Regions from separate parts of the Nocardioides sp. Bht2 genome, predicted to be linked through region 3. Evidence: riboswitches for the same ligand, from Rfam matches in the RefSeq annotation. Region 3 holds a riboswitch; each other region holds the start of a gene.
What was found. Region 3 has a riboswitch for cobalamin ahead of ACLM5J_RS19360 (nitrite reductase). Riboswitches for the same ligand answer to the same signal wherever they lie in the genome.

Region 1 (7,965 bases), on a different contig from region 3:
GGCCTCGCCGGTCGGGGCGCCACCCAGGATGTGCAGACCGTCGCGGATCTGCGCGTCCTTGATCTCGCAGAGCCACCCGTCGACGTGGAGCAGGAAGTCGTCGAACTCCTCGTCGTCCGGGCGCTCCTCGAGACCGAGGTCGCGGTGCAGTTGGGCGGCGTGCATCAGCTGCCAGATCTCACCGCGGATCGCCGGCAGCTTGGCCGGGTCCATCGTGGAGATCTTGTCGTACTCCTCCAACAGTGCTTCCAACCGCGCGATGTCGCCGTAGGACTCGGCGCGGGCCATCGGCGGCACCAGGTGGTCGACGATGGTGGCGTGGGCGCGGCGCTTGGCCTGGGCGCCCTCGCCGGGGTCGTTGACCAGGAACGGGTAGATCAGCGGGAGGTTGCCCAGCGTGGCGTCGGGGCCACAGGAGTCCGAGAGCGCGGCGTTCTTGCCGGGCAGCCACTCCATCGAGCCGTGCTTGCCGAGGTGGACCACGGCGTCGGCGCCGAAGCCTCCGGTCGACGGCGCGGCCTCAAGCCACCGGTAGGCAGCCAGATAGTGGTGGCTCACCGGCAGGTCGGGATCGTGGTAGATCGCCACCGGATTCTCACCGAAACCCCGCGGCGGCTGGATCAGGATCACGATGTTGCCGGCGGTAAGGGTGGCGAGCACCAGTTCGCCGTCCTCGTTGACGAACAGCGAGCCAGGGGCCTCGCCCCAGGCCTCGGTCATCGCCTCACGCAGTTCGGTGGGCAGGTGCGCGGTCCAGGACCGGTACTGCTCGGCGCTGATCCTGACGTGAGCGTCGGTCAGTTGCGCCGAGGTCAGCCACTCCTCATCCTGTCCGCCGGCCGCGATCAGCGCATGGATCAGGGCGTCGCCGGCCGCGGTCTCCGCCTCCGGAGTCTGCTCGTGGTCGAGCAGCGAGGTGATGGTGTTGTCGCTGCCGAGGTGGTAGCCCTCGTCGCGCAGTCGGCGCAGCATCCGGATCGCGGAGACGGGAGTGTCCAAGCCGACGGCGTTGCCGATCCGGGCGTGCTTGGTGGGGTAGGCGGAGAGGACCAGGGCGAGTCGCTTCTCCGCGTTCGGGAGATGGCGCAATCGGGCGTGGTTGACCGCGATCCCGGCCACCCGCGCCGCGCGCTCGGGGTCGGCCACATAGTGCGGAAGCCCGTCCTCGTCGATCTCCTTGAAGGAGAACGGTGCAGTGGTGATCCGGCCGTCGAACTCGGGGATCGCGATCTGGTTGGCGTAGTCGAGCGGGCTGATGCCGTCGTCCGACGCCACCCACTCCGCGCGGCTGTTGGTGAGGCAGAGCCCTTGCAGCACGGGGATGTCGAGTGCTGCCATCCGCTCGACGTCCCAGGCCTCGTCGTCGCCGCCCGCGCTGGCGGTGGCCGGCACCGAACCGCCGGCCGCCAACACGGTGACGATCAGCGCGTCGAGGGTGCCGAGTGCCTGGTAGAGGTCGTCGGTCGCGGCGCGCAGCGAGCCCGCGAAGATCGGCACGCCGACCGCTCGGCCGGTGGCGTCGACGGCGTCGGCCAGGGCGTGTGCGAAGGCGGTGTTACCGCTCGCCTGATGCGCCCGGTAGTAGAGGATGCCGATCCGGGGGAGCGTGGCATCGGCAGCGGGCCGCTCGGCGAATCCCCAAGCCGGCAGTGCGGCCGGCGGCTCGAAGCCGACGCCGGTGAGCAACACGGTGTCAGCAAGGAAGGCGTGTAGCTGTGCCAGATTCTCCGGGCCGCCCTCGGCGAGGTAACGGTGCGCCTCGGCCGCGGTGCCGATCGGCACCGTGGAGAGCTCCATCAGCTCCGCGGACGGCTGCTGCTCGCCACCGAGCACGACCAGGGGTGTGCCGGCGGCCCGCAGCTCGGCCACGCCCGGCCACAGGTGCTCGGGCGAGCCGAGGAACCGGATCACCACCAGCTCGGCGTCCGCGGTGATCGCGCCCAGGTCGCTGTCTGTGGAGCGGGACGGATTCGCCAGTGCGTAGTCGGCGCCGCTGGTCCGGGCCGAGAGCAGGTCGGTGTCGGACGTCGAGAGCAGGGCAATGCGTGTGGACGCGGCCATGTGCCGGGTTCCTCCTCCGGGGTTCTCGCCCCGTGTCACGGTCGGATTCTGTCCACGGCCAGTGTCTGGCTGCCCGGCGCCGGTCGGGGAGGACCGGTGCGGGTCACAGTGGCGGAACCGCCCCGGAGTCGCACCGGGTTCCTGCACCATGAACGGGATCGAGCCTACGACAGCCCGTCCAGGTGTGGCCGGAGAGGGTTGCCAGCCGACCAGTCGCTGGGCGAGGCTGGGCCGTGGGAGGGCTGGTCTTGAGGAGGACTTGATGCCCGTCGCTGTACCGACCCCCGGTCGGATCTTCGAAGCTCTCGAAACCGAGCACGACTACTGGCTCGACGAGGTCGAGGGCCGACTGCCCGATGATCTGGCGGGCACCCTCTACCGCAACGGTCCGGGGCGTCTGGAGATCGGCGGAAGTCCACTCGGGCACATGTTCGACGGCGACGGCATGCTGGCTATGTTCGCCTTCGACGGCGGGCGGGTCCGGTTCCGGAACCGGTACGTCCGGACCAGTCACTACCGCGCCGGGCAGAGCTCGGTTGGAGCGCCGATGCGTGGCTTGGGCACGCTCCGGCCGGGAGGGCCGCTGGCCAACGCCCTACGGATGCCGGCGAACGTGGCCAACACCAGTGTCGCGCTTCACGCCGGGGAACTCCTCGCTCTCTGGGAGGGCGGCAAGCCACATGCCCTGGACCCTGACACGTTGGCCACCCGCGGCGTCTACGACTTCGACGGCCAACTGCGCTGGCTCGGTGCTTTCTCGGCGCACCCGAAGGTGGACCCCCTCACCGGGGACCTCTACAACTTCGGTGCCGAGGTGGTGCCGCGGCCGGCGCTCCGGTCGTATCGGGTCGATACCCGCGGCCGGATGCATCGGCTCGGCGCGATCTCCCTGCCCGAGCCGGTCTTCTGCCACGACTTCGCGCTCACCCAGCAGAACCTGGTCTTCGTCGTCGATCCGCTCGGACTGGCGAAGCGGGCACTGCCGGGCGTGCTGCTCGGCCTCACCAGCTTCGACCGGGCGCTCCGGTTCGACGCGGGGCGCGGCACGACGATCCTGATCCAGCCCCGGGACGGCGGCAAGGTCCGCCGGATCACCGTCCCGGCCTTCCTGCACTTCCACATCAGCAACGCCTACGACGATGGGACGGACGTCGTCGTCGATCTGGTCCGGTGGGACCGCGACTGGGAGTCGTTCAACCAGTCGCTGCGCGCCTATCGCCCGGATGACCCCGACCGGCCTGACGATTGGCAGTTCGGCGGCGTGTTGACCCGGCTCCGGATCACCCCGGCGGACCGGGTGATCATCGAGGAGTTGGCTGACGTCTTCGGCGAGTTCCCGCAACTCGACCAGCGGCGGGCGACCAGGGCGCACCGGTTCAGCTACCTGGCCGGACGGGTCCGACCGGGCGAGGAGGCCGACGCGATCGTCGGTATCGACCATGAGCTCGACCGGGTTCGGGCGCATGCGCTGCCACCGGGACACACGGTCAGTGAACCGGTCTTCGTGCCGCGCAGCGACGATGCCGCGGAGGACGACGGCTGGCTGCTCGCGGTGGCCTACGACCCGTTCGCCCACCGCTCGCGTCTGCTCGTCCTGGACGCCCGGCGGATCGAGGACGCCGCGGTCTTCGTCGGGCACCTGCCGCACCACCTGCCGCAGAGCTTCCACGGCACCTTCACCTCGCGGGTGGCGCGTCCGTGACCTGCCGCGCGCACATCCATTGTCGAGTTCGGGCAGAATGAGGCCATGGCGACCCAGACTGAACAGACGGTACGAGAGGTCACTCCTGACGGCGGCGTCGTCGTGGGTGACGACGGTTCCCCCGGAGCTGCTGGCGCGGTGCGCTTCGCGCTCGCCGAGGCCGAGCGTCGTGGAACCACGCTGCACGTGATCCGGGCTTGGACGATCAGCAGTGCTGTCCGTCCTGAGGGCCTTCCGATCAACGTGACGCCGTCCCTGCTGGAGTTGGAGGAGGCGACCCGTACCGCGGAGGAGAGCCGGATCGCCAAGCTGCTGGGCGAGACCACCGTCCCGGTCGAGGTCCACACGGTCTACAGCCCCTCGGCGCAGTCGCTGATCCACGCCTCGGCCACCGCCGACGTCGTGGTCGTCGGCTCGCGGGGCCGCGGCGGTTTCGCCACCCTGGTCCTCGGCTCCGTTGCCGAGCAGGTCGTGCGCCACGCCGCCTGCCCGGTGATCGTGACCCGTAAGGCCGTCGAGGCCTGAGTGGTGGTGGGGTGAGCTTCTCCACCCGGGTGGTGGTGATCAACGCCCTCATCTTCACGCTCGGAACGGCGCTGCTGGCGGCTTCGCCAGCAGCGCTCGGCAGCAGCGCGTTGCTCTCCGAGGTGGCGCTCCTGGTGGTGGGCGTCGGCCTGATGGTCTGGGCCAACACCCTGTTGGTACGCAGCACCTTGCGACCGGTGGAGCAGTTGGTCGACGACCTCGATCAGGCCCGCGGCACCGAACCGTTCGAACGGATCGAGGTTCCGCACGACCCGATCGCCGGTGGCCTGGCAGCTGCCGTCAACGATCTGATCGACCGGATCGAGGCGGGCCAGCGCGACGCGAAGCTGGCAGCGTTGGCGGCCCAGGAGTCGGAGTCGGCGCGGATCGCCCAGGAACTGCATGACGGCGTCGGCCAGTCGTTGACCGCGGTGCTGCTGCAACTCGGTGCGCTTGCGGACCAGCCGCCTGACGAGGTCGCAGCCGCTCTCGAGGAGGTTCGCGAAGCTACCCGGGAGAGTCTCAACGAGGTCCGTGAGGTGGCGCGACGGCTGCGTCCCCAGGCCTTGGAGGACCTCGGCCTGCACAGCGCGCTGGCCGGGCTCTCGACCCAACTCTTCAAGCACGTCGAGACCCATGTCGAACGCCGCATCGAGCCCGGGCTCCCACAGCTGTCGGAGGCGGCGGAGTTGGTGGTCTACCGGGTGGCACAGGAAGCTTTGACCAATGTCGCCAGGCACGCGGCGGCGCGGTGGGCTGAGATCCGCCTGGTAGAACAGGACCGCGGGGTCCAGTTGACCGTCACCGACGACGGTGTCGGGCTCGGGCGGCACGCGGACGGAACGGGTCTGCGGGGGATGCGGGAACGGGCCGCGCTGATCGACGGCAGGCTCTCGGTGCGGCCCTGGCGCGGAGGCGGAACCGTGGTCACATTGTGGGTACCAGCAGTCAACGAGGAGACAGACCAATGACGGAGTCGGGTAGATGGCGGATCCTGCTCGCCGACGACCACGCCCTCGTCCGTCGTGGGGTCCGGATGATCCTGGAGCAGCAACCCGACTTCTCAGTGGTCGCTGAGGTCGGAGACGGCAAGGAGGCCGTCGACGTGCTCCGCGACGTCGAGGTCGACCTCGCGATCCTGGACGTCGCGATGCCGCGGCTGACCGGCCTACAAGCTGCCCGTGAGATCTCGCGGCGCAAGGAGTCGCCGAAGATCCTGATGCTCTCCATGCACGACAACGAGCAGTACTTCTTCTCCTCGTTGAAGGTCGGCGCCAGCGGTTATGTGCTCAAGTCGGTCGCCGACCGAGACCTCGTCGATGCCTGCCGGGCCGCGTTGCGCGGAGAGTCGTTCCTCTATCCCGGTGCCGAGAGCACGTTGGTCCGTGACTACCTCGGCCGGGTCAAGCGCGGGGAGCGGTTGCCGAACGCGGTGCTGACGCCGCGCGAGGACGAGGTGGTCAAGCTGATCGCCGAGTCCCACTCGTCGCGGGAGATCGCCCAGTTGCTCTCCATCAGCGTGAAGACGGTGGAACGGCACCGGGAGAACATTCTGGCCAAGCTGGGGATGCGGGACCGGACCGAGCTCACCCGGTACGCGGTGCGTGCCGGACTGATCGAGCCCTGAGCCCTCGCCGAGGCGGGCGCTCAGTCCTCCGGGACCAGCATGTTGCTGAGCACGAACCGTTCGCCCGGATGCGTGTGCAGGCTGGAGGAGAAGGCACGCCCGTCGGTGTCGAGGTGGCGGCGCCGGATCACCAGTGCGGGTTCCCCCGCCTTGGTCTCCAACGCCTCCGCGAAGCGGGCCGGCATGGCGACGGCGCGAACCGTCTGTTCGATCCGGTGTCGCGGCATCGTTGCGGTGTGGGTGGCGGCGAGTTCGGGGTCGTAGGGCGGCTGTTCGGGGCGGACGTACTGCTCGGTCCAGCACAGCGGTGGTCCTGACGGATCGCGTCGGCGTCGGCGGACCCCTTCGACGAGGGTCCACTCCGAACGCTGGGGGAGCCCGGTGCGCTCGGCCAGCTCGGCGTCCAGCCGGATCAGCCGGGTTGTCGGCGCGGCGACCCCGGTGTCGCGGTAGAGATTCACCAGCTCGTCGCGGTTGGTCACGAAGGGCAGGTAGTCGGCGACCGGGAGCCGGGAGATGACGGTGGTCCCGGCACCCGGGCGGCGGGTGATGAAGCCCTGATCCTCCAAGGTCCGCAGGGCGACCCGGACCGTTCCGCGGCTCAGGCCGTGGGCCTCGCAGAGGACCGACTCGGTGGGGAGTCGTGAGCCCACCGGGTAGGTCCCGTCCACGATGGCGGCGCGCAGCTCCTCAGCGAGTCGCGCGTGTTGGGTACGCCGGCCCTCAGGCTGGGGGGATGGTGGCGCAGCCGCGCGGTTTCCTTCGTCCACGCCACCATCTTGACCGGTCATCGGCTGCTCAGGCGAGCCGGTCCAGATACGCCTGCCGGATCAACCGGGTCTGCACCTTCCCCGTGGCCATCCGGGGGATCGCGGCGAAGTCAACGGTGCGCGGCACCTTGAAACCCGCCAGGTGGGCGCGGACGTGGTCGCGGAGCAGTTGCACCGTGGCCGCGTCCGGGGCCAGGTGGGCCGCCGGTTCGACGACGGCGTGCACGTACTCGCCCATCTCGTCGTCAGGGAGTCCGAAGACGACGACGTCCGCGACGTCGGGGTGGACGATCAGGCAGGCCTCGATCTCGGCGGGATAGATGTTCACGCCACCGGAGATGATGGTGAACGCTTTGCGGTCGGTGAGATAGAGGTAGCCCTCCTCGTCGATCCGTCCCATGTCGCCGATCGCCGACCAGGTGGCGTGGACGGGATGGCGCGAGGCCCGCGTCTTCTCGTCGTCGTTGTGATAGCTGAACGGTGTCTTGTCCCGTTCGAACCAGACGGTGCCGGCGTCGCCGACCGGCAGTTCCACACCGTCGTCGTCGCAGATCCGGATCGAGCCGAGTACGGCTCGTCCGACTGAGCCTGGGTGGTCCAGCCACTGCTTGCTGGTGATGAAGGTCATCCCGTTGCCCTCGGTGCCGCCGTAGTACTCGTCGACGATCGGGCCAAGCCACTCGATCGCCTGCCGTTTGATCTGGGGCGGGCAGGGGGCGGCAGCGTGGAGGAAGGAGCGCAGCGACGAGGTGTCGTACCGGAGCCGGACCTCGTCGGGCAGTTTCAGCATCCGCACGATCATGGTCGGGACCACCTGGGTATGGGTCACCCGATGCTCGGCGATCAGCTCAAGGAACCGCTCGGCGTCGAACTTGCGCATCACCACGACGGTGCCGCCGAGTTCCTGGGCGCCGACCGAGAACTGGAGGGCGGCGGCGTGGTAGAGCGGAGCGGGCATCAGATAGATGGAGTCACTGTTCATGCCGAGCAGCGGGCCCGAGAGCGCCGAGGTCCGCGTCGCCGTCGGATCGTCCACGCGGAGACCCGAAAGCGGACGCCGGATCCCCTTGGGGCGACCGGTGGTGCCGGAGGAGTAGAGCATCACCTCGCCGCGTGGCTGCTCGGGCAGGGGAGTGGGCTGCTGGGTGGCGATGCTCTCCTCGTAGCTCTCGAACCCCGGTACGTGGCCGTCGAAGGCGAGCCAGGTCGTGCACTCGGGAGCCAGTCCGAGGAGGGCCTCGGCCCGTTCCGCCATCGCCGTCGAGGTGATCAGTGCCCTG
Region 2 (7,965 bases), on a different contig from region 3:
CTCCTCGGGACGGCGATGGTGCATCCGGGCGATCGCCTGGCGGGCAGGCTCCGGGTCGGGGTATCGCGCCGAGTCGGCGACGCCGTCCACCAGGGCCGCCTCCAACCAGGCGGGGCGTTCCCCGGGAAAGACGTTGACGGCGAAGTCGATGAGGCCCGGGGTGGCCTCCCGGTCACCATGGTGCAGCAACCTCTCGGCGACCAGGTCGTCCGGTCCTTGTGCGGGTGCCGCGCCGACCGCGGGGAACGGCTCGTCGACGACCGGCTCCACCGGCGTCGCGACGGCAGCCGCCTCAGCAAAACGCTGCGCCAGCGCCGGGAAACCGGCCCAGTGCACGTGGAGGTAGGAGGCGTGCAGCGTTGCGGAGGCCGCACCGATCAGCTCTCCGTCGACCTCCCAGGCGGGCTGCCAGCCCCGCAGGGGTGCGTCGAGCGCGGTGCGGTGGAACTCATGCCCGGTCAGCTTCTCGCCGGCCCGCGTCAACAGGTTGTCGCCGGCTGCGATCACCTCGGGGTAGCGCAAAGTCAGCCGGCCACCCATTGCGGCGCCTGCCGGAAGGACCCCCGCCATCGGGGTGCCCTCCAGATCGCGCAACAGGTAGAGCAGTCCGGCACACTCGGCCACCGTGGGCAACCCCTGCTCGACCGCGGCCCGGATCTGGCCGAGGAGCCGGGTGTTCGCACCGAGCTGCGCGGCGTGCACCTCGGGGAATCCCCCACCCAGATAGAGCGCCTGCGTCCCCGCGGGCAGCTCGTCGTCGTGGGCGGGGTCGAAGCTGACCACCCGGCAGCCGGCGGCCTTCAACAGCTCCTCGGTCTCCGCGTAGCGGAAGGTGAAGGCACGCCCACCGGCCACCGCGACCACCGGTGCTCCGGCGACCGGCGTGACCTCGTCCGCCGGATCCCAAGGAGCGGCGTCGACCGGTGCCGCGCTCCGGGCCACCTGACGCACGGCGTCCAGGTCGACGTGGCGAGCCAGGTGCTCCGCCAGTCGATCGATCACGCTCTGGGTGCCGACCCGCTCGGCAGCCGGGACCAGGCCGAGATGACGCGACGGCGACTCGATGGCTTCGTCGTGCGGAACGACGCCGAGCACCGGGACCGGCATGGCACGGGCGATCTCGGTGGTGTTCCGCCCCGGGCGCGCCCGGTTGAGGATCACTCCGGCGACCTCGACGGCGGGGTCGAACTGGACCATCCCGGTGACGATCGCCGCGGCGGATCGCGACATCCGGGCCACGTCGATCACGAGCACCACGGGCGTCCGGGTCAGGGTCGCCAGATGAGCGGTGGAGGCGAACCCGTCGGTGCCGAGCCGACCGTCGAACAGGCCCATCACCCCTTCCAGCACAGCGATGTCGGCATCGCGAGCACCGTGCAACAGCAACGGCTCGATCAACGCCTCACCGACCAGGTGCGGATCCAGGTTCCGTCCCGGGCGACCCGTCGCCATCGCGTGGTAGCCGGGATCGATGTAGTCCGGACCGACCTTGTGTCCGGAGACCGTCAACCCACGCGCCGTGAGCGCGGCCATCAACCCGGTCGCCACCGTGGTCTTGCCCTGCCCGGTCGACGGCGCCGCGACGACCAGGCGGGGCAGGATCACCATTCGATGCCCCGCTGACCCTTCTGACCGGCGTCCATCGGGTGCTTGATCTTGGTCATCTCGGTGACGAGGTCCGCGACCTCGCAGAGTTCGGGGGCAGCCCGGCGTCCGGTGATCACCACGTGTTGCCGGCCCGGGCGGTCACGCAGGGTGGCGACCACGTCGTCGAGATCCACCCAACCCCAGGCGATCGGGTAGGTGAACTCGTCGAGCACATAGAGATCGTGGGTCTCCTCGGCCAAGCGGCGCTTGATCTCCGCCCACCCTTCGGCGGCCGCCCGAGCGTGGTCCTCGGCTTCGCCCTGCTTCCGGGTCCAGGACCAGCCAGCGCCCATCTTGTGCCACTCGACAGGCCCACCCTCGCGGGTCTCCTCATGCAACGCACCGAGACGTTCCAGTACGGTCTGCTCACCGATCCGCCACTTCGCGGACTTCACGAACTGGAAGACACCGACCCGCCAGCCCTGGTTCCAGCCGCGGATCGCCAGCCCGAAGGCGGCAGTCGATTTCCCCTTGCCGTCACCGGTGTGCACCATCAACAGCGGACGGTTGCGGCGTTGGCGGGTGGTGAGCCCGTCGTTGGGAACGTTCTCCGGCTTGCCCTGTGGCATCTCAGGCCTCCTGCATGGCGAATGACGGGGTGAGAGACGACGTCGCGGCGGCCCAACGTGCGACCTCGCCGATCACGGTGATCGCCGGCGGATTGATCCCGACAGCGGCGTCGGCGATCTCGGCGATCGACGCGGTACGGACCTCTTGGTCCGGATGGCCGCCGCGGGCGATCACCGCTGCCGGAGTTGCGGGGGCGACGCCCTGAGCGATCAGCTCCCGGCTGATCGCGGCGAGGTTGGCGACGCCCATCAGGACCACCAGCGTGGTGCCCGACGTAGCCAGCGCGCGGTAGTTGAGTGAGCAGGTCGGATCGTCAGGTGGCACATGCCCGGAGATCACGCTGAACCCCTGCACCAGCCCACGATGGGTGACCGGGACGCCGGCCAGAGCGGGCACCGCGACCGACGAGGTGACACCGGGGATCACCCGCACCGCAACCCCTGCGGCAGCGCAGGCCTGTAGCTCTTCCCCGCCGCGTCCGAAGACGAACCCGTCCCCACCTTTCAGCCTGACCACCCGGCGTCCGGCTCGAGCATGACTGATCAACAGTTCGTTGATCCGCTCCTGGGAGGTGAAGGCTCCACGGGGCAGTTTGGAGACGTCGATCAGGTCGGCGTCGGGTCGGGCCCACGCCAGCGCACCCTGCGGGGCGAGGTGGTCGACCAGCAGAACGTCGGCCTGTTCGACGGCGGCACGCCCGGCGACGGTGATCAGCCCGGGGTCACCGGGGCCGCCACCGACCAGGGCGACGGTTCCGGCCTCGAGCGGGTCCAGGGTGCTCATCAGGCGACTCTCTCTTCTGCGATTGCGGTCAGGGCGGTCGCGCTGACCTCCGCCATCGGTAGGTGTTCGGCGCCGAGGTGCGCGGCCAGTCGACGCGCTAGTCCGAGCCGCATCGGTCCGTCCTCGGAGTCGATGACAACCGCCGGAACGCCGAGGGCGGCCAGGTGGGCTGCGGCCTGCTGCGAACGGGCGACCGCGTCGTTCCCGGCGGTGGCGCGTCCGTCGGTGATCAGCAGGAGCAGAGGCCGTTGCCGCGGATCCCGGAGCCGCTCGCGGCGGAGCACCGCCGCTGCCTCCAGAAGCCCTTCTGCGACGGGGGTCCGGCCGCCGGCGGGGAGATCGTCGAGAAGCCGCGCGGCCACCTCGACCGAACCGGTCGGCGGCAGCACCAAGCGGGCGCTCTGCCCACGGAAGCTGACCATCGCGACCTTGTCGCGGCGTCGATAGGCGTCGCTCAGCAGCGAGAGGACCGCGGTCTTCACCTGGGCCATCCGGCGCCGAGCCGCCATCGACCCCGAGGCGTCGACGCAGAAGAGCAGGAGGTTCGACTCACGGCCTTCCCGGCTGGCGCTGCGGAGGTCGGCCGGTGTCAACGCGAGTCGGCGATCACTGCGGCTGGTCCCGGTCAACGCCGTCCGTTCGGCGGCGGCGCGGATCGTCTCCACCAGATGCAGGCTGCGCCCGGCGCCGACCCCTGGCTCCACACCGACCCGTCGACCGTTGGTGCCGCGCGCCCGGCTGCGGCGCCCCGGGTTCCCCTCGCCGACACCGTCGAGGGTCAGCAGCTTCGGACGGTAGGGCGCGTGGGCCCGCTCGGTGGGCGGCTGGGGGGCACCGGGCGTGGGGGCCTGGTTCTCGCCTGCCTGCTCGGCCGCTTCGGTCTCGGGACCTTCGCGCTCGGGGGCCTGGCCCTGGTCGGTCTCCGGAGCTTCAGCCTGACTGTCGCCCTGCTCGGGAGCGTCGGCGTTCTCGGGGCGATCACCGTTCGCCGGTGCGTCGGTGCTCTCGGTGCCGTCGATGCTCTCCGGACCATCGGTACCGTCCGGCTCAGGTCCATCCCCAGGCCCGTCCGGCTCGTCGTCGCCGAGGATCTGGTCGAGCAGCTCCTCGTCGATGCCGGGAGCGTCGAACGGGTTGCGGCGCCGGCGGTGCGGCAATGCCAGCAGAGCAGCCGCCCGGATGTCGGCGCGGGTGACCTCGGTACGTCCGGACCACGCTGCGTGGGCGACGGCGGTGCGCGCGGTGACGATGTCGGCACGGAGCCCGTCGACCTCGAAGGCGGCACAGACCTCGGCGATCTTCAGCAACGCGCCGTCGCCGAGCACGACCCGGCCCACCAGGACCCGGGCCTGGTCGATCCGAGCCGTCAGACCGAGCTGGGCCGACGCCCAGCCCCTGCAGAAACCTGCGGGGTCTGCGTCGAAGGCCAACCGGCGCCGGACCACCTCGACCCGCAGTGCCGGGTCGCGGGGCGCGGCCACCTCGACGGTGAGGCCGAACCGGTCCAGAAGCTGGGGTCGCAGCTCGCCCTCTTCCGGGTTCATCGTGCCGATCAGCAGGAACCGCGCGGCGTGCTGCAAGGAGACGCCGTCGCGCTCGATGGTCACCGAGCCGGTGGCGGCCGCGTCCAGCAGCAGGTCGACCAGGTGGTCGTGGAGCAGGTTGACCTCGTCGACGTAGAGCACGCCGCGATGGGCCCGCGCCAACATCCCCGGTTCGAACTCGACGGCGCCTGCGGTGAGCGCCTTCTCCAGGTGCAGGGAGCCGAGCACTCGATCCTCGGTGGCCCCGACCGGCAGCTCCACCAGCCGGACGGGACGTCGTTCGACCGGCCCCGGGGCGACCACGTCCGGGCTGCTCGCGGCGGGGTCGGCCGGATCGATCGAGAACCGGTCGCCGGCGTACACCTCGAGCTCGGGCAGCACCGCAGCCAGGCCACGCACGGTGGTCGACTTGGCGGTGCCCTTCTCGCCACGGATCAGCACGCCGCCGATCTCAGGACTGATCGCGTTGAGGATCAGCGCCAGGCCCATCGGCTCCAGCGGGCGGTCGTCGGCGACGTCGCAGCCGAGGACGGCAGAAAATGGGTACTGCAGTGACATGGTGAGGCTCCCGCTCGTTCAGTCAGTAACTGAATGGCGTGAGGCCGGTCTTCGGACTTGGCGGGTCCCTCCGTTCGGAGGGCCCGATTTACCGCAGCGGGCCTGTGCCGGAATCTCACCGGCTTCCCAGATTCTCCCCGTTACTCGTCATCACCGGTTCCGATGATGGGAGCGCAGGGGCACCTCACGTTGTTGAGCCGTCACGATACTCTCCGTGGCCATGAGTACCGCCACGCCCCCGAGTTCTGGTCGATCTGTCGAGCCGCAAGGCGCCGTCATCACCGTGTTGGGTGTCGGTGCGGAACCCGCTCTCGGCCGTGGGGAGGTGGCCCTGATCGCGGGCGCGGAAGTGGTGCTCGGCGGCCGTCGGCACCTCGCCGCGATCGAGAGCATCAAGGGCCTTTCCCCAACACAGCAACGGGTTTCGTGGCCTACTCCCCTCGCCGAGAACCTCCCCGCACTGCTCGGAGACCACGCCGGAAAACAGATCGTCGCGCTGGCTTCGGGCGACCCGCTCGTCTCCGGGATCGGGACCACGCTGATCCGGTTGCTTGGCCCCGAAGCGGTCCGGATCGTCCCGGCCGTCTCGTCGATCTCGCTGGCCCGCGCCGCGATAGGATGGTCGGCTGAAGAGTCCGAGATCGTCACCCTGGTCGGGCGGGACGTCGATGCCGTACGCCGGGAGCTGGCGCCACGCCGACGGCTACTGGTGCTGACCTCCGGCCCGGCGAGCCCCAGCGAGATCGGTACCGTCCTGTCGTCGTCCGGCCACGGCGACGCCGAGGTCACGCTGCTCAGCGACCTCGGTACCCGCGACCACGCACGCCTCACCCGGTCCGCCGAAGCGTGGACCCGAGTGCCGGTGAAGGAGGTTCCCGCCCTTCACGTGCTGGCGATCGAGACGGCAGCCGGAGCGCCCTACCTGTCAGCCTGGGTCGCGGGTCTCCCCGATGACGCCTTCGAGAACGACGGCCAACTGACCAAGCGTGATCTCCGGGCATCGGCACTCGCCCGGCTGGCGCCGTCGCCGGGGCAGCACCTGTGGGATGTCGGCGCTGGCGCCGGGTCGGTCGGCATCGAGTGGATGCGCTCCCACCCCACCTGCCGGACCACGGCGGTCGAGGGCAACGCTGAGCGAGCGGCCCGGGTCGCCAGGAACGCGCACCGTCTCGGGGTTCCCGCCCTACGGGTGGTCGAGGGTCGGGCGCCGGACGCTTTAGCGGGCCTAGCGACACCCGACGCCATCTTCATCGGGGGTGGCGCCACCCGCCCCGGCGTCCTCGACGCCTGCCGCGAAGCGTTGGCGCCAGGCGGCCGCCTCGTCGTCCACGGCGTCACCCTGGAGACCGAACTGCTGCTGGCGAACGCCTACCGCAGCTTCGGCGGCGAACTCACCCGGATCGCCGTCGAGACCACCGCTCCGGTCGGCACCTTCACCGGCTGGACGCCGGGCCGCACCGTCACGCAGTGGGCCTGGCGCCGCTGAGCAATCCCCGCATGGACGCTCGGAGCTGAGCCGAACCGCTTAGAGCCGGTCGAACGGCGCGGCGTACCTGAAGGTGCCCTGCGGGTGCGGGCCGGGGCCGAGCCGCAGCGCCTGGAAGAACTCTCCGTAACTGGGATCGGGGGCCTCAACGCCCAGGGTGCGTGCCGGGACGAACCCGAACCGACCGTAGTAGGCCGGCTCACCGACCAGCGCCACCAGCGACTCGCCCCGCTCGGCCGCCCGCGCCAGCACCTCGCGGATCAGTGCGTCACCGATGCCGCGTCCCTGCAGGTCCGGGCGGACGCTGACCGGGCCCAGGCCGAGCGCAGGTGCGTCGTCGACCAGGCCCCGGGTGCAGAGCACGTGGCCGACCACCTGGTCGTGCAGCACGGCCACCAACGACAGTTCAGGGATCCACCCCTCGTCGGCGCGCAACCATTCGACGAGGTCGACCTCTCCGGGCGGCCCGCCGGGTCGAACCGGCGGCGCTGAGTGCTCGGCACCGGCGAAGGCCGCTCCGGTCACCGCGGCGATGGCGGCGACGTCGACGGGCTGCTCAGACCGGATCTCGACGGTCGGCGTCGGCTCGCTGCTGCTCATGGGTCCAATCTAGCGGCGGTTCGCGGTCGAGCCGGCCCGGCCACCAGATCCGCGGCCCCAGGTCCAGGTTGATCGCGGTGACCAACACGGAACGCACAATCATCGTGTCCAGCATGACGCCGAGCGCGACGGCGACCCCCAATTCGGCGAGGAAGACCACCGGGATCGTGGCCAGGACGAGGAACGTCGCCGCCAGCACCAGACCCGCCGAGGTGATCACTCCGCCGGTCGACGTCAACGCCACCAGCGATCCCGCCCGAGTACCGCGCGTGCGGGTCTCCTCACGGACCCGGGTCATCAGGAAGATGTTGTAGTCGATCCCGAGCGCCACCAAGAAGACGAAGGCGAAGAGCGGGAACGCGGGATCCGATCCGGCGAAACCGAAGACGTACTCGAAGAGCAGCACCGAGATCCCCATCGCGGCACCGAACGAGAGCACCACCGTCGCCACCAGGATGACCGGGGAGAGCACCGCTCTCAACAGCACCATCAAGATCACCAGGACCATCACCAGGATGGCTGGGATGATCACCTTGTTGTCGCGCGAAGCCGCCTCCTGCGTGTCGAGATAGAAGGCCGATCCGCCACCCACCAAGGCGTCTGCGCCCGCAACGGCGTGCGTCGCATCCCGTACCGCGCGGACCGCGTCGAAGGAGGCCGGTGCCGCGATATCGGTGTCGATCACCGCCTCGACCAACGCCAGGTCACCCTTGATCACCGGCTCGCCGGGCGGCTCGATCCCGGGCACCCCCACCATCGCGGCACGGACCGCATCAG
Region 3 (7,965 bases):
ACTCGCCGGGGCCACCGGTCGCCTTCGACTCGAAGAGCGCGGCCACGTGGTGGATCGCCCGCACGCAGTCGGCGGCCGAGGCTGCGGTGTTGACGGTGAGGCTCATCTGCTGTTCGCGGCGATGAGCGCATCGAGCGTGTTGTAGTACTGGCGGGCCTTGCGGCGTGAGGCTTCGCTGCCTGTCTCCAGTCGCTCACGCCGGGTCTGCGTCAACTCCAGCGTGATCCGGAGGTGGAGTTCGCGCTCCTCCATCCGGGCGCGCTGCTCCACCAACTCCTTGCGCAGCGCTTTCCAGCCCGCTGAGGAGAGCTGGTAGATCGTGATCGCGGTGCCGACATGACCGGCGAGCTTCCAGCCGATCTTGACCGCTTTCCAGACGTGCGCGCCCTTGCCTGCTGCGATGACGTCGGTGGAGAGGTCGCGCGCCTCCTCGGTGAGCGAGGTCAGCCCCAGCCGGGCGAGTTCGGTGGCGGCGGCCGCAGGGGCGTTCGGATCCCACACCCAGGCGTCGTCGTAACGGAAGACCGGACCCTGGCCAGGAGTAGGCACCGAAGGCAGGGAACGCTGCGGGACCTCGTACTCGCCTGCGCCGGACTCGGTCCAGTCCTGCCAGCCGTCGGCGTCGACGGTGTGCCGATGGTCCGTCACCTGGACGAGATCCTCGGGCGAGGTCAGCCGGGTCAGCGCCAAGCCATGCAGCGCCGAAGGCAGGGTCAGACGCCAGTTCTCGTCGTCGATGCGTGCCGCTTCACCACCGAAGCTACGGGCCAGCTCGGTGGGATCGAAACCGTTGGCGGTCGTGGCCACGACCGTTTGTTCGTCGCTCACCGCTCGAATGTAGCGCGTGCTGTGAGCCACGTCACTGGTCCGGGTGGCGGGGTTGATCGGCCCAGAAACGGTCCGGTGTCGCTGTCACACATGCCACCATGCCGCCATGGGGTTGACGCGGGGCGGGTTCTGGAGGCGGCTCAGCGGCGGGATCTTGATGATCCTCCTCGCCGTGGTGGTGCTGCTGTGGCCGATCATCGCGGCGGCCACCGCAAGCGTCTCGCCGGCCTACTGGATCGGAACAGCTCCTCGTGATCTGGCTCTGGAGGCGGACACCACCTACGGCATCTATGTGGTGGACGGCGCCAACAACGGTTTCTCCATCTCCTGCTCGGTCTTCGAAGCGGCGGGGACGCCGCTGGAGCTCGAGGAAGGGCACCTCGCTTTCAGCCTCCCCGAGGACGAGTCCTTGATGTACGAGTTCAAGAGCGCCGCGGGCCACGTCACCGTGGTCTGCACCGCTACCGACCCGGTCTACGTCGCCCAGGTCCCGAACGAGCGAGCGGCATTGATCGGCGTCGCTATCGGCGTTCCGCTGGCCAGCGTCGGCATCCTGTTCCTTGGCATGGCTCTGACCGGGCGGAGGCGAACCGCGTAACGCTGCAGTTCGGTTCCATCTGACGGGAGGGCGGCCGGTCGGCGACTGGCCCACCTCCTAGCCTCCGCTGGACGGAGGAGGACTGAACGATGGCCGATCTTGCCACCAACGCACGTCTGATCGAGGCGGTACGCCAGTTGATGACGGCGGCGGCGACCAGCGAGGTGCCGCCCGATGAGCTGCAGCAGATCACCGCCAGCATCGGCGACCTGACCGGACGCCTGGCCAAGGAGACCCGTCCGACGCCGTTCCGCTCGCACCTGGATCTCGCTGCGATCGATCGGGTCCGGGCCGGCGAAGCCTGGCCGTTGTGGACCCACAACCCGCTGGCGATCCCGCTCGACATCAAGGTCAGTGACGGCGTCGCCACCAGCGACCTGTTGGTCGCGCCGCTCTACGAAGGGCCGCCCGGTCTGATGCATGGCGGGATGAGCGCAGCGGTCCTGGACTCGTTGCTCGCGGTGCTGGCGCAGGTCCAGCGACGTCGCGTGGTGACGGTGCGGCTGGAGATGTCCTACCTGGCCCCGATTCCCTTGGGCTCCACCGTTCACCTGGTCGGCGAGATCACTGCGAGCCAGGGGCGTAAAACCACCGCTGTCGGCGAGATCCGGCTCCCGGCCGGTGACGACGGTCAGGTGATCGTCGCGGTCCGTGCGGAGGCACTGCTGCTGGAGATCCCCGGCGCCCCGGACTGAGCGACTCGCCGCGTCACGCAGACGGCACAGGGCGACTGGCCGCTGTGCTCACCCAACGAAGAGGAGTTACTAGTGGTGCACCTTGCACTCGTCACCGGCGCCAGCCGCGGAATCGGCCGGGCGATGGCTCGTCGTCTGGCCTCGGAGGGGATCGCTGTCGCGGCTGTCTCGCGAACGCTGCGCCCCGGTGACGGCGCGCTCTCGGGCTCCTTGGAGGAGACGGTCGAACTGATCCGCGCGGACGGTGGTACGGCGGGTGCGTTCGCCGTCGACCTGGGCGACCCGGACCTCGACCGGGTCGCGTTGATCGCCCGGATCGAGGCCGAGATGGGGCTCACCGTGGACATCCTGGTCAACAATGCGGCGGCCGCACGCCAACACGGCAAGGGATTCGAGGAAGCGACGCGAAGGATCTTCACCGAGACGGTGGAGACGAACATCTGGAACACCTGGGACCTGATGAAGGCCGTCGTGCCGGGGATGCGCAGGGTCGGTCACGGCTGGATCGTCAATCTCTCCAGCCGGATGGCCTCACCGCGGGTCGGCCCACCGTTCGCGCCGCACCCCTTGCGCGGTGGGGTGCTCTACGGCGCGACCAAGGCAGCTATCGATCGGCTCAGCACGGGGGCTGCGCTGGAACTGCACCCCGACAACATCGCGGTCAACACCTTGGCGCCCAACCGAGGCGTCGCCACGGAGAACGCCAACAACTTCGTGCCCGGCTGGCCGGCCGAGCCGGAGGAGACGATGGCGGAGGCGAACCTGTTGCTCTGCACCGGCGACCCGCAGGTGCTCACCGGCCGGGTGGCCTACAGCCTCCCGCTGATCAAGGAGTTCAACCGCCCGGTCCGCACCCTGGACGGGCGTGAGCTCGTGACCGGGTGGCAGCCGGACGAGATCGATGAGCGTTCGCTGCTGCCGGAGTACCTGGTCTATGCCGAGTCTCCGGAGTTCCCGCGCGACCTGTTGGCGAAGACCGGACAGCTGTGAGTCGGCCTCGTCGTGGGCACCGGGGGAGGCCCGCGACGAGCCGGCAGGGCGAGGGGGTAGCCTGCTGAGGCCAGTCGTACTCCGTCAGGAGTCAGGGAATCCGGTGAGAATCCGGAACTGACGCGCAGCGGTAAGGGGACGGGCGGGACACGTCAGCAATGACAGCCACTGGGCCATCGGTCTGGGAAGGCGTTCCGTTCCGGTTGAACCGAGTCCGAAGACCTGCTGGCCCTGGCGACAGCCGTCGTCGGGTCACAGCGGACTCCGCGTAAGGGTCCCCGACTCAGATGGTGTGCAGTGACTTCGGCGAAGCGTTCCCGGCCCGACCAGTGTCCCGGTGTCCTCCGGCCCTGGCCGGCCGACGACGGCCTGCTGGTCCGGCTGCGCCTCCCCGGCGGGCGGGTGGCCTACGCCGCGTTGCTCCGCCTCATGGAGATAGCCGAGGAGTTCGGGGACGGGGCAGTCCATGTCACCACCCGGACCAACCTGCAACTGCGGGCGCTGCCCGCCGCAGCGTGCGGGCGCCTGCTACCGGATGAGGTCGAAGCGGCGCTCGCGGACACGGGGCTGCTGCCGAGCCGGGCCCATGACGTCGGTCGCAACATCCTGGCGTCGCCGCAGACCGGACTCGCGGGCGGTCGGGCCGACCTGCGTCCGGTCGTCGCCGAGTTGGACCGCCTGCTGCTGGCAGACGCCGAACTCGGCACTCTCAGTGGGCGTTTCCTCCACGTGCTCGATGACGGGCGCGGCGACGTTCTCGACCGCAGCTGCGACCTGGGCCTGGTGGCGCTGGACGCAGAGCGTGGCCAGTTGCGCATCGGCGAGCACTGGGGCGAGGTGGTCCGGCTGCCCGAAGCTCCGGCCCGGTTGGTCCAGTTGGCCCGGGAGTTCCTCGCCGTCCGCGGCGGTGGCCCCCAAGCGCCCTGGCACATCCGTGAACTGCCGGCGCTGTTGGCGCCGCCGCAGCCCGCCGACCCTGAGCTGCCGCAGGCGTTGGCACCGCTCCAGTACGGCCCGGTCCCTGGCGGAGTGCATGTTCCCGTGCCGCCGATGGGCCTGCGCCGCGACCACCTCCGCTTCCTCAACGCATCCGAACTGGTCGTCACGCCGTGGCGTGGCGTCCTCGTCCCCTGGGAGAGCCGATGACCAGCCCTCGCCGACCTGATCGGCACTATCCGTACATCGACCGTGGCCCGGCGATCTACCTGGACTCGTTCGCCACCATCCGGCGGGAGAGCGACCTTTCGGGTGTGCCCGCGAGCGCGGAGAAGCTTGCGGTGCGGATGATCCACGGCAGCGGGCAGACCGATCTGGTCGACGACCTGGTGGTCGACGACCGTCTGGTGCCGGCGGCGCGGGCGGCGTTGCAGGCCGGCGCGCCGATCCTCTGCGACGCGACGATGGTGGCCCGGGGGGTCACGCCCAGCCGGTTGCCGGCCGACAACGAGGTGCTCTGTTTCCTCAACGAGGCAAGGGTTCTTGGCCTCGCCACCGAGTGGGGGACTACCCGTACGGCAGCCGCCGTTTCGCTGTGGGAGCCGCATCTGGAGGGTGCGGTGGTCGCGATCGGGAACGCACCGACGGCCCTCTTCCACCTCTTGGAGATGCTGATCGACGGTGCCCCGAGGCCCGCGGCGATCGTAGGTTGCCCGGTCGGCTTCATCGGTGCCGCCGAGTCCAAGCAGGCGCTGGTGGACTTCGCTGTGGAGCAGGGGATCGACATCCCGTTCGTCACTGTCCGCGGACGTCGCGGCGGATCGGCGATGACCTCGTCGGCACTCAACGCGATCGCGCAGGAGGAAGAGTGACGACCGGACGGTTCGCGGGCGTCGGAGTGGGGCCGGGTGACCCGGAACTCCTGACCCGTAAGGGCGCACGTCTCATCGAGAACGCCGATGTGGTCGCGTACCACGCTGCTGCCGGCAAACCCTCGAACGCGCGCAGGATCGCCGGCGAGCTCTTCGCTGCGGGCGTGGTCGAGGAGGAGTTGACCTACCCGGTGACCACCGGGACCACCGATCACCCGGGTGGTTACGAGGGCGCACTCGCCGATTTCTACACCGAGTCGGCGGCCCGGCTTGCCGCCCACCTCGACGCCGGGCGCAACGTCGTGCTGCTGTCCGAGGGAGATCCGCTCTTCTACGGCTCCTACATGTACATGCACGACCGGTTGTCGGCCAGCTACCCCACCGAGATCGTGCCCGGGGTTCCCGCGTTCCTGGCCGCGACCGCCGCCGTCGCGCAACCCCTGGTCCGGCAGACCGACGTGCTGACGGTGCTGCCCGGGACCCTGCCGCGCGCAGAGCTCGCACGTCGACTGGCGGACACCGATGCGGCCGTGATCATGAAGCTGGGAAGGACCTTCCCGGCCGTGCGTGCGGCCCTTGCCGAGGCTGGGCGCTTGGACCATGCCTTCTATGTCGAGCGCGCCTCGATGCCCGAGGAGCAGTGGCGCCCCGTGGCCGAGGTGGATGCGGAGACCGTGCCGTACTTCTCGCTGATCGTGGTCACCGGGGACAGTCTCAACGGTTCCCGTAGCCGGGTCGCGGCGGCGGTCCGTGACGGCGGTGTCGAACAGAGCGGTGTCGAGCAGTCCGGTGAGGGCGGCGGCACGCCGGTGACGGAGCTGCTGGTCGTCGGGCTCGGTCCAGGGCCCGACCACTGGCTGACGCCGGAGGTCGCTGCCGCGCTCGGCGAGGTGGAGCACGTGGTGGGCTACGCCCCCTACGTCAATCGGGTGCCGCAACGCGAAGGGTTGACCCGGCACGCGAGCGGCAACACCGTCGAGGTGGATCGGGCGCGGGACGCGCTGGAGCTGGCACTTGCCGGTGAACGGGTCGCTGTGGTCTCGGGCGGGGACGCCGGGGTCTTCGGGATGGCGGCCGCCGTCTTCGAGGCTGCTGAGGACCCGCGCTTCGCGGAGGTACCGATCCGGGTGCTCCCGGGGGTGAGCGCGGTGCAGGCGGTGGCTGCACGCGCGGGTGCGCCGATCGGTGCCGACTTTGCCGTGGTCTCGCTCTCGGATCGGTTGAAGCCGTGGCCGGTCGTGGAGAAGCGACTGCGGGCGATCGCCGAGGCGGACCTGGTGCTGGCGATCTACAACCCGGCGTCGCGGAGCCGCACCGAGCAGATCGCGGTGGCGCGCACGGTGCTGCTCGAGCACCGTGCGCCCGAGACCGTCGTCGTGGTCGGTCGTTCGGTGGGCCGCGCTGGGGAGTCGATCGAGGTGACGACGCTGGCCGAGTTGGACCCGAGCAGCATCGACATGTCGTGCCTGGTGCTGGTCGGCGCTGCCTCGACCCGGGTCTCGACGGCCGGGGTCTGGACCCCGAGGTTCGTGCAGTGACGGTTCATTTCGTGGGCGCCGGGCCGGGTGCAGCGGACCTGCTGACGGTGCGGGCCACGCGGTTGCTGGCCGAGGCGGAGCTGGTGCTCTACCCCGGCACGTACCTGGACCCCGAGGTGTTGGCGCACTGTGGTCCCGATGCGCGACTGGTCGACACCCAGGGGCTCGATCTCGATCAGATCACCGCGGAGTTGGTGACGGCGGACCGAGCCGGACATGCCGTCGTCCGGCTGACCTCCGGGGACCCGTCGCTCTATTCGGCGCTACATGAGCAGACCCAACGGTTGGCTGTGGCCGGCGTCGCTTGGTCGGTGACGCCGGGTGTGCCTGCCTATGCGGCCGCCGCGGCGACCGTCGGCAGCGAGTTGACCGTCCCGCTGGTGGCGCAGTCCGTGGTGCTGACCCGTACCCAGGCCCGGTCGACGGCGATGGGGAGCGGTGAGTCGCTGACGACGTTCGCGGCGACCGGGGCGACCCTGGTGCTGCATCTGGCGATCACCCGGATCGCCTCGCTGATGGCGGAGATCGCGCCGGAGGTGGGCGAGGACTGTCCGGTGGTCGTGGTCTACCGGGCCAGTCAGCCGGCCGAGCAGGTGCTGCGGGGCACGGTGGCCACCATCGCGGAGCTGGTCTCCCGCGCCGATCTGCGGCAGGCCGCGGTGATCCTGGTCGGGCGGGCGTTGGCCGGCGGCGTGGGGGAGTCGTACCTCTACAGCGCCGACCGTGACCGGGAGGCGAAGCGCGTCGCCGAGAAGCAGGGCGGCGCGTGGTGATGGAGCTCTACGAGGCGATCGGACGGCGTCGCGACACCCGGGCGGAGTTCACCGGCGAGGCCCTCGACCCGGAGGTGTTGCAGCGCATCCTGGGTGCGGCGAACCTGGCGCCGAGCGTCGGTATGTCGCAGCCCTGGGTCTTCGTGACGGTGCGGGAGCAGCCAACATTGGATGCGTTCCGGGACCACGTGCTGGCGGAGCGTGACATCTTCGCCGCAGATCTGGTCGGCGAGCGAGTCGAGACCTTCGCGAAGGTGAAGATCGAAGGCATTCGCGAGTCCGGGCTGGGGATCGTCGTCGGCTATGACCCGACGACTGCGGGCGAGCAGGTGCTCGGCCGTCATGCGATCGCCGACGCTGGGCTCTACTCGGTCTGCTTGGCGATCCAGAATCTGTGGCTCGCGGCGACCGCCGAGGGCGTCGGCGTCGGGTGGGTCAGCTTCTATCGCGAGGAGTTCCTCGCGGAGTTGGTCGGCTTCCCCGCGCATATCCGCCCGGTCGCCTGGCTCTGCGTCGGGCCGGTCGCCGAATTACCGGAGGTGCCCGACCTGGAACGGTTCGGCTGGCGTGGGCGGAGTCCGTTGGAGGCCGCCCTCCACGCCGAGCGCTATCAGAGGTGACGGGGCTTTGCAGACCGGTTCAAAGCCCGCGGCCTCGGCGCGGTCAGCGGCGCCAGGTGCCGCGGCGCCGGACCAGTAGCGGGGTGCGTCTCGATCTCCTCGGCACGCAGCGCGT

Region 1: linked by a shared signal. The riboswitch ahead of cobN (cobaltochelatase subunit CobN) and the one ahead of ACLM5J_RS19360 (nitrite reductase) in region 3 are both predicted to bind cobalamin.
Region 2: linked by a shared signal. The riboswitch ahead of ACLM5J_RS20630 (VWA domain-containing protein) and the one ahead of ACLM5J_RS19360 (nitrite reductase) in region 3 are both predicted to bind cobalamin.

Annotation. Positions count from the first base shown of each region.
Region 1 is NZ_JBLBWI010000028.1:5,551-13,515, forward strand. Features, by position in the region: gene cobN (cobaltochelatase subunit CobN) at 1-2,061, opposite strand, end outside; cobalamin riboswitch at 2,100-2,227, opposite strand; gene ACLM5J_RS20395 (carotenoid oxygenase family protein) at 2,324-3,763, shown strand; gene ACLM5J_RS20400 (universal stress protein) at 3,809-4,288, shown strand; gene ACLM5J_RS20405 (sensor histidine kinase) at 4,300-5,259, shown strand; gene ACLM5J_RS20410 (response regulator) at 5,256-5,915, shown strand; gene ACLM5J_RS20415 (GntR family transcriptional regulator) at 5,936-6,685, opposite strand; gene ACLM5J_RS20420 (acyl-CoA synthetase) at 6,714-7,965, opposite strand, start outside.
Region 2 is NZ_JBLBWI010000030.1:7,041-15,005, forward strand. Features, by position in the region: gene ACLM5J_RS20615 (cobyrinate a,c-diamide synthase) at 1-1,608, opposite strand, end outside; gene cobO (cob(I)yrinic acid a,c-diamide adenosyltransferase) at 1,602-2,216, opposite strand; gene cobA (uroporphyrinogen-III C-methyltransferase) at 2,218-3,000, opposite strand; gene ACLM5J_RS20630 (VWA domain-containing protein) at 3,000-5,102, opposite strand; cobalamin riboswitch at 5,127-5,293, opposite strand; gene cbiE (precorrin-6y C5,15-methyltransferase (decarboxylating) subunit CbiE) at 5,323-6,588, shown strand; gene ACLM5J_RS20640 (GNAT family N-acetyltransferase) at 6,628-7,188, opposite strand; gene ACLM5J_RS20645 (MMPL family transporter) at 7,145-7,965, opposite strand, start outside.
Region 3 is NZ_JBLBWI010000022.1:43,360-51,324, forward strand. Features, by position in the region: gene ACLM5J_RS19335 (hypothetical protein) at 1-106, opposite strand, end outside; gene ACLM5J_RS19340 (hypothetical protein) at 103-828, opposite strand; gene ACLM5J_RS19345 (hypothetical protein) at 935-1,426, shown strand; gene ACLM5J_RS19350 (PaaI family thioesterase) at 1,516-2,121, shown strand; gene ACLM5J_RS19355 (SDR family NAD(P)-dependent oxidoreductase) at 2,194-3,111, shown strand; cobalamin riboswitch at 3,166-3,356, shown strand; gene ACLM5J_RS19360 (nitrite reductase) at 3,409-4,257, shown strand; gene ACLM5J_RS19365 (precorrin-8X methylmutase) at 4,254-4,919, shown strand; gene ACLM5J_RS19370 (precorrin-2 C(20)-methyltransferase) at 4,916-6,457, shown strand; gene ACLM5J_RS19375 (cobalt-precorrin-4/precorrin-4 C(11)-methyltransferase) at 6,454-7,230, shown strand; gene bluB (5,6-dimethylbenzimidazole synthase) at 7,230-7,850, shown strand; gene ACLM5J_RS19385 (hypothetical protein) at 7,841-7,965, opposite strand, start outside.